DNA from 3 places in the Streptomyces sp. JNUCC 63 genome. Region 2 is predicted to be linked to each of the others. Evidence: riboswitches for the same ligand, from Rfam matches in the RefSeq annotation. Region 2 holds a riboswitch; each other region holds the start of a gene.
The links. Region 2 has a riboswitch for cyclic di-AMP ahead of ACX25U_RS14860 (transglycosylase SLT domain-containing protein). Riboswitches for the same ligand answer to the same signal wherever they lie in the genome.
Positions count from the first base shown of each region.

Region 1: another riboswitch for cyclic di-AMP. It lies ahead of ACX25U_RS04665 (M23 family metallopeptidase); the one in region 2 lies ahead of ACX25U_RS14860 (transglycosylase SLT domain-containing protein).
Region 3: another riboswitch for cyclic di-AMP. It lies ahead of ACX25U_RS31105 (C40 family peptidase); the one in region 2 lies ahead of ACX25U_RS14860 (transglycosylase SLT domain-containing protein).

Region 1 is NZ_CM135963.1:1,008,469-1,010,724, reverse strand. Features, by position in the region: gene ACX25U_RS04670 (alpha-galactosidase) at 1-856, shown strand, start outside; cyclic di-AMP (ydaO/yuaA leader) riboswitch at 1,125-1,316, shown strand; gene ACX25U_RS04665 (M23 family metallopeptidase) at 1,321-2,256, shown strand, end outside.
Region 2 is NZ_CM135963.1:3,274,111-3,276,366, forward strand. Features, by position in the region: gene ACX25U_RS14855 (polyprenyl synthetase family protein) at 1-550, opposite strand, end outside; cyclic di-AMP (ydaO/yuaA leader) riboswitch at 1,036-1,226, shown strand; gene ACX25U_RS14860 (transglycosylase SLT domain-containing protein) at 1,230-1,724, shown strand; gene ACX25U_RS14865 (HAD family hydrolase) at 1,753-2,256, opposite strand, start outside.
Region 3 is NZ_CM135963.1:6,738,425-6,740,680, reverse strand. Features, by position in the region: gene ACX25U_RS31110 (alpha/beta hydrolase) at 1-629, opposite strand, end outside; cyclic di-AMP (ydaO/yuaA leader) riboswitch at 1,236-1,438, shown strand; gene ACX25U_RS31105 (C40 family peptidase) at 1,443-1,916, shown strand; gene ACX25U_RS31100 (ATP-binding protein) at 1,976-2,256, opposite strand, start outside.

The DNA.
Region 1 (2,256 bases), 2.3 Mb from region 2:
GACGGAGTTCCGTAACCAGCTGGTGCTCAACCTCGCGCGCGAGGACGTCCAGGAGTACCTGTGGGAGCAGCTCCACGGCCTGCTCTCCGGCGCTCCGATCGACTATGTGAAGTGGGACTTCAACCGCTGCTTCACCGACGCCGGCTGGCCCGGGGAGCCGTATCCGCAGCGCCTGTGGACCGACCATGTGCGTGCGCTGTACGCCCTGCTGGACCGGCTGCGGGCCACGCACCCGGGGGTGGCCTTCGAGTCCTGCTCGGGCGGCGGCGGCCGGATCGACCTCGGCATCCTGTCCCGTGCGGACCAGGTGTGGACCTCCGACAACACCGACCCGCTCGACCGGCTGGCCATCCAGCACGGCTTCAGCCACATCCATCCCGCGCGGGTCATGGCCGCCTGGGTCACCGACAGCCCGAACACCATGCTCAACGGGCGCGTCAGCAGCCTGCGCTTCCGCTTCGTGAGCGCCATGGCCGGGGTGCTCGGGGTGGGCGGCGACCTCACCCGGTGGACGGAGGAGGAACTGGCCGAGGCCCGGGACTGGATCGCCCTCTACAAGGAGATCCGGCCCGTGGTCCAGCGCGGCGACCTGTACCGGCTGCGGCCGCCGCGGGGCGGGTTGAGCGCGGTGCAGTACGTCCGCGGGGACGAGACCGTCGTCCTCGCCTGGCTCCAGGCGCAGCACCACGGCGAGCCGCCGCCCGCGCTGCGGCTGCGCGGCCTCGATCCGGCGGCGTCGTACGCATGCGACGAAACCGGGGAAGTGCACCGGGGCGCCGTGCTTCTGCACCACGGGATGCGCACCGGGCTGCGGGGCGACTTCGATGCGACGGTTATTCGCCTCTGCCGCATCTGATCCTTGTGCCTGAATTGCGGCGTTGATTCGAACTCGCCCAGGAATAAGGGTCGCTGGAATCGCTCGCGTGACAAGCCTCATAACGGTGACGGTGCGTTGCTTGTCGTGTTCACGTAATTCTGAGGCCTGTCCAGCAGATTGAAAAACGGACGGGAGATCGAGTTCACGCGGTGTGACCGGTGGTTCCCGTGATGGACCAAGCGAAACGCGTGGAAAGGGAACCGTCCGCTTGTCCCCGCGCGTCCTGGTCGCCTACGGTCCACACCGATCCGGACGGACGCCGAATCCTGCCGCCGTCCGGGACCCGCACACCCACCCGTGCACGGCAGGAGCGGGGGACCCACAGGAACCACCGCCTGTTCCGGTCTTCCGGAACAGGCTTGGGGTGAAGTCGCATCACGCGGCCGGGCAGCTCCAGCCCGAACCCGACAGCTCACCTCGCAGGCGCCGGAGAGGAATTCGCCATGCCCGCGAAGGGTAAGCACCGCCGTCCGAAGACCCAGCGTCTCACCCGCTCCCTCGCCGCCGCCGGAACCGGTGGCGCCGCCCTCGCCCTGCCGTTCGTCGGGGCGGCCGGCGCGCACGCGGCCCCCGCGCACTCCGCGACGGAAAGGGCCGTACAGACCGTGCCGGTGGCCGAGAAGAACACCACCGCCAAGGACACGGACGTACGGACCTACACCGTCCGGGCCGGCGACTGCCTTTCGGCGATCGCCGAGGAGCAGGACGTCCGCGGCGGCTGGCAGCAGCTCTACGCGGACAACCGCCGGGCCGTCGGCGACGACCCGTCGCTGATCCACCCGGGCCTGGAGCTCACCCTCGACGGCAAGGCCGCGACGACCGGCACCACCCGGGCGCCCCAGTCCGCGGCGCCCGACTCGTCCTCGCCGTCCGCGTCCCCCAAGTCGTCCCCCAAGTCGTCCTCCAAGCATTCCTCCGCGCCTTCCCCGTCCTCCGCGTCCTCGGCCCCGAAGGCGAAGACGGCCGCCCGGGCCGCCGAGGCCGTCTCCACCGGCTTCACCCTCCCGGTGGCCGGCAGTGCCGTCGGCACCGGCTACCGCGTGGCCGGCGGCATGTGGTCCAGCGGCTACCACACCGGTGTCGACTTCGCCGTCCCGACCGGCACCCCCGTCAAGGCCGTCGGGGCCGGCACGGTCGTCTCCGCGGGCTGGGGCGGCGCCTACGGCAACCAGGTCGTCATCAAGCTGAACGACGGCCATTACGCCCAGTACGCCCACCTGTCGTCGCTCTCCGTCTCGGCAGGCCAGAGCGTGGGCGCGGGACAGCGGCTCGGCCTGTCCGGCGCCACCGGCAACGTGACCGGCCCGCACCTGCACTTCGAGATCCGTACCACGCCGAACTACGGCTCGGACGTCGACCCGGCCGCCTACCTCCGCTCG
Region 2 (2,256 bases):
CCAGCGACCCGGTCTTGCCGCCCAGCACGTCCAGGTAGTGGTCGACCGGGTCCCGGCCCTCCTGCGGGCCCGCCGTCTCCAGGATCTGCCCGGTGACCAGCCGCTCGAACGCCAGGGCCTGCACCCGGACCGCCTCCGGTCCGAGGTCGGCGAGGATCTGCGAGGCCCGGGCGAACAGGAAGTCGCCGGTCAGGACGGCGACGGAGTTGCCCCAGCGGGTGTTCGCGCTGGCCACGCCGCGGCGCACCGCGGCCTCGTCCATCACGTCGTCGTGGTACAGCGTCGCCAGGTGGGTCAGCTCCACGACCACGGCCGACGGCACGATCCCCGGCGCGTACGGGTCGCCGAACTGGGCCGCGAGCATCACGAGCAGTGGCCGGAACCGCTTTCCGCCTGCCCTGACGAGGTGCTGAGCGGCCTCCGTGATGAACGGGACCTCGCTCTTGGTGGCCTCGAGCAGCCCTTCCTCGACAGCCGCCATCCCGGCCTGGACATCGGCTTCGAGAGCCTGGTCCCGCACGTTCAGCCCGAACGGCCCGACGACGGTCACGAGGGGTCTCCTGTCTGCTGGTGTCAGCTGGCGGTCACACGGTTTGTCGATAGGTCGCTGCCATCACTCAAGTCAGCGTATCCGGTCAAGTTTCGATCACCGATAGCGCCCACCGATACGGGCCGGGCGGCATCACCCGACGTGACCACCATCACGCGCCTGCCACGCGGCCCATACGGGCACTCACCCGTGCGGCCCGATTCACCCTTATTAGGGTTTCAATTCCTGTTGGTCACAATTGCTCCTCGTGTCGCCAAACCGTGAATTGAGTCACGCCGGCCTCCCTGTCCATTTTCCCCCGGTCGACTTGACTTTCCCTTTGCCTGTACGCCAGTTGAACCTTGACAGACGCAAAGGATCAAGTACCTCATACACCTCAGATCAAGGTCAACCAGGGCGATCCGTGAATCCGGCCCTTGTTCCGGGCATGCGCTCTCGCATACGTTCCCGGCCGACGGGCGGACGCCGAATCCTGCCGCCGCCCGTGAACCCATCGATCGAGTCACTCACGGCAGGAGCGGGGGACCCAGGTAAGTCGCCGGGCCGGGCGTCGTACGTCCTGTGTCGTACGCCGTGCCGGAACGGCTCGGGGTGAAGCCGTGCCCTCAAGGGCGCGGCCGGGCACCTCCCCGCCCGAACCCGACAGCTCACCTCGCAGGCGACGGAGAGGAAATTCCCCATGCCTGCAAAGGGTCAGCGCCACCGTTCCCGCATAGCCCGTGCTGTCCGCACCCTCGCCGTCACCGGCACGGGTGCCGCCGTTCTCGCCGTGCCGCTCCTCGGCGCCACCAGCGCGTCCGCGGCGACCCCGGTCGGCGGCACCACCGTCAAGACGGTCACGGGCATCGGCTACCCGAACAACCTCGACGGCTGGATCCGGGCCTCCCTGGCGATCATGAAGAAGAACGGCATCCCGGGCACCTACAACGGCATCCACCGCAACATCATGCGCGAGTCCTCCGGCAACCCGCGGGCCATCAACCTCTGGGACTCCAACGCGGCCAAGGGGATCCCGTCCAAGGGTCTGTTGCAGGTCATCGACCCGACCTTCAAGGCCTACCACGTCCCGGGCACCTCGTACGACATCTACGACCCGGTCGCGAACATCACCGCCGCCTGCAACTACGCGGCCAAGCGGTACGGCTCGATCGACAAGGTGAACGGCGCCTACTGACGGACACGCGGGCCGGTCCACACTCCGGCTAGTCAAACAATCGTTCGAGGACGACGGCGATGCCGTCGTCCTCGTTCGACAGCGTGACCTCGTCGGCCACCGCCTTGAGCTCCGGGTGGGCGTTGGCCATGGCGACACCCCGGGCGGCCCACTGGAACATGGGGATGTCGTTGGGCATGTCGCCGAAGGCGAGGGCGCTCTCGCGGCCCAGCCCCAGGTGTTCGGCGGCCAGCGCCAGCCCGGTCGCCTTGGTGATGCCGCACGGCTGGAGTTCGACGGTCCCCGGACCCGACATGGTGACCGTGGCCAGGGAGCCCACCACACTGCGCGCCGCCGCCGCCAACTCGTCGTCGGACAGCACGGGATGGCGCAGCAGCACCTTGCTGATGGGCGTACGCCACAGGTCGTCGCGCCGGTCGACCCGTACGGCGGGCAGGGTCGGGTGCGGCATGCGGTACCCCGGCTCGATGAGCGTGAGCCCGTCGACGCCGTCCTGGTCGACGGCGGCGTACACCTCGCCCACCTCGGCCTC
Region 3 (2,256 bases), 3.5 Mb from region 2:
AGCATCGTACGGCCGGTGCGCTCGTAGCAGCCCTCGGCGTACTCGCGGGCCAGCTTGCGCTGGACGCGCTTGTCGGCCTCGGAGTCCGGCACCGGGTCCATCTTGGGCGCCTTGACGAACTCCTGCGGGTCCACGCAGGAGATGGGCGCCGAGTGGCCGACACCGCGCGGGTCGAAGCCGACGAAGTCGTAGGCCTTCGCCACGTTGGCCCAGATGGGGTTCTTGGAGGTGACCCGGGCCGGGAAGCGCAGGCCCGAGCCGCCCGGTCCGCCCGGGTTGTAGACGAGGGCGCCCTGGCGCTCCTGCTTGGTGCCGGTGTTGCCGATGCGGTCGACGGCGAGCTTGATCTGCTTGCCGTACGGCTTGGCGTAGTCGACCGGCACCGAGACCCAGCCGCACTGGATGGGCTTGGCCAGCCCCCAGTCGGCGGGGCAGTCCTGCCAGTCGATCCCGGCCTCGGCGGCGCGCTCGGCGGCGATCGCGGCGCCGCGTGCCTCGCGGTCCTGGCCGTGGCGGTTCTCCGCAGCGGCGGCGGGCGTCGCCATGGCGCCGGCTATCAGGGTCGCCGTGACCAGCGCGCCGGCCGAACCGAGCGCCGTCGCCCGGTTCTTCGGTCTCATGTCCCTCAAGTGGGACCTCCCCGTACATCGTTGCGAATTGGGTACGGGGGATCCTTGCGGCTGCGAGGTCCTTGAGAACAGGGGGCACTGGCCTTCTTTGCCAATCCGATAACCGGCGCGGCGAGTCCCGCTGAGCGGATTCCGACGCGAGGCGAGCCGCCCGATGCCGTCACCCGGGCCATCACCGCTGCCGGCCGAGGTGGAAATGACCGCCCGTCACCTCGACACGGTCGGCCTACTGATCGTCAGCTCGCCGCTTCATGCTGTGAACTGACGCACCCACAGGCGCGCGCCGCCGGTGAGAACGAGCCCTGTGGGCGTGAGTCGAAACGGACCAAACGACGTACCTCCTTTCGGGTTGGTTCCCCTCCTTTTCCGAGGTCCTTCCGGTTGCGCGGCCCTGCCTCCCCGGATGGCGGAACGGGCTGTTCCGGCGCTGGTCCGGGAGTCGCCGTGGGGGGAGACAGCCGTTCGAGCGCAAGGGCGCCCACCCGAACGGCTGAGTGGTGAGTAACAACACAAATCCCCGATTCCGTTGGGATTTTCGGACATGCGTAGGTGAAGATCCGTGTCGACGACAAGCCCCCGCCACCGCGGCGGGGCGGTCCGGGCGGACGCCGAATCCTGCCGCCGCCCGGACGACCGGTCGACGGAAGTGGATCGGCAGGAGTGGAGGACCCAAGCACGACGGGTCGCCGGAACGGTCACGCCATGACCGGTCCGAGCAGCCCTTGGGGTGAAGCCGCGACAACGCGGCCGGGCAACTTCGCCAGCCCGAATCCGACAGGTCATCCTTCACAGGCGGCTGACGAAGGGTTGCGCATGACCACGCTCAATCGTGTCCCGTCACTGATGGCCCGGGCCGGCACGGCCTCGGCCCTGACCCTGGCCGCCGTGGGCGGCTCGATCGCGGTTCCCGGCATGGCCTCCGAGGCCTCGGCCGCGACACCGGCCACGAAGGCGCTTCATATCGCGGCGTCCAAGAAGGGCTCCCCCTACCGATGGGGCGCCACCGGGCCGCGGAGCTTCGACTGCTCCGGCCTCACGCTGTACTCGTTCAAGAAGGCGGGCAAGAGGCTGCCCCGCACGGCGGACCAGCAGTACAACAAGACCCGCCACATCTCCGCGAAGAGCCGCAGGGCCGGGGACCTGGTGTTCTTCCACTCGGGCTCGTACGTCTACCACGTCGGCATCTACGCCGGCGGGGGCAAGATCTGGCACGCCCCGAAGACCGGGGACGTGGTGAAGCTGCAGAAGATCTGGACGAAGAGCGTCTGGTACGGCCGGGTCCGCTGACCCGCCCGGGGCGGTGGCGGCGCCCTGAGGCGCCGTCACCGCCCCGGGCTCCGCACGAGCTACGGCTCCTGCCGCCCCGCGGCCGTGACCGGCCGGGCCGGGACCGTCCACGGAAGCTCGATGCAGACCGTCTTGCCGCCCTCCCGGGTCGGCCGCACGGTCAGCCTGCCGCCGCACTCGGCGGTGAGCCACCGGATGATCACCATGCCCCGGCCGTTGTCCTGCTGGACGGCGGCCGGCAGTCGTTTCGGGAATCTCGGATGGCTGTCGGTCACCCCGATCCGCAGGTGTTCGTCACGCACGAGAGCGAGGTCCACCGTGAAGGTGGGGGACTGCCCGA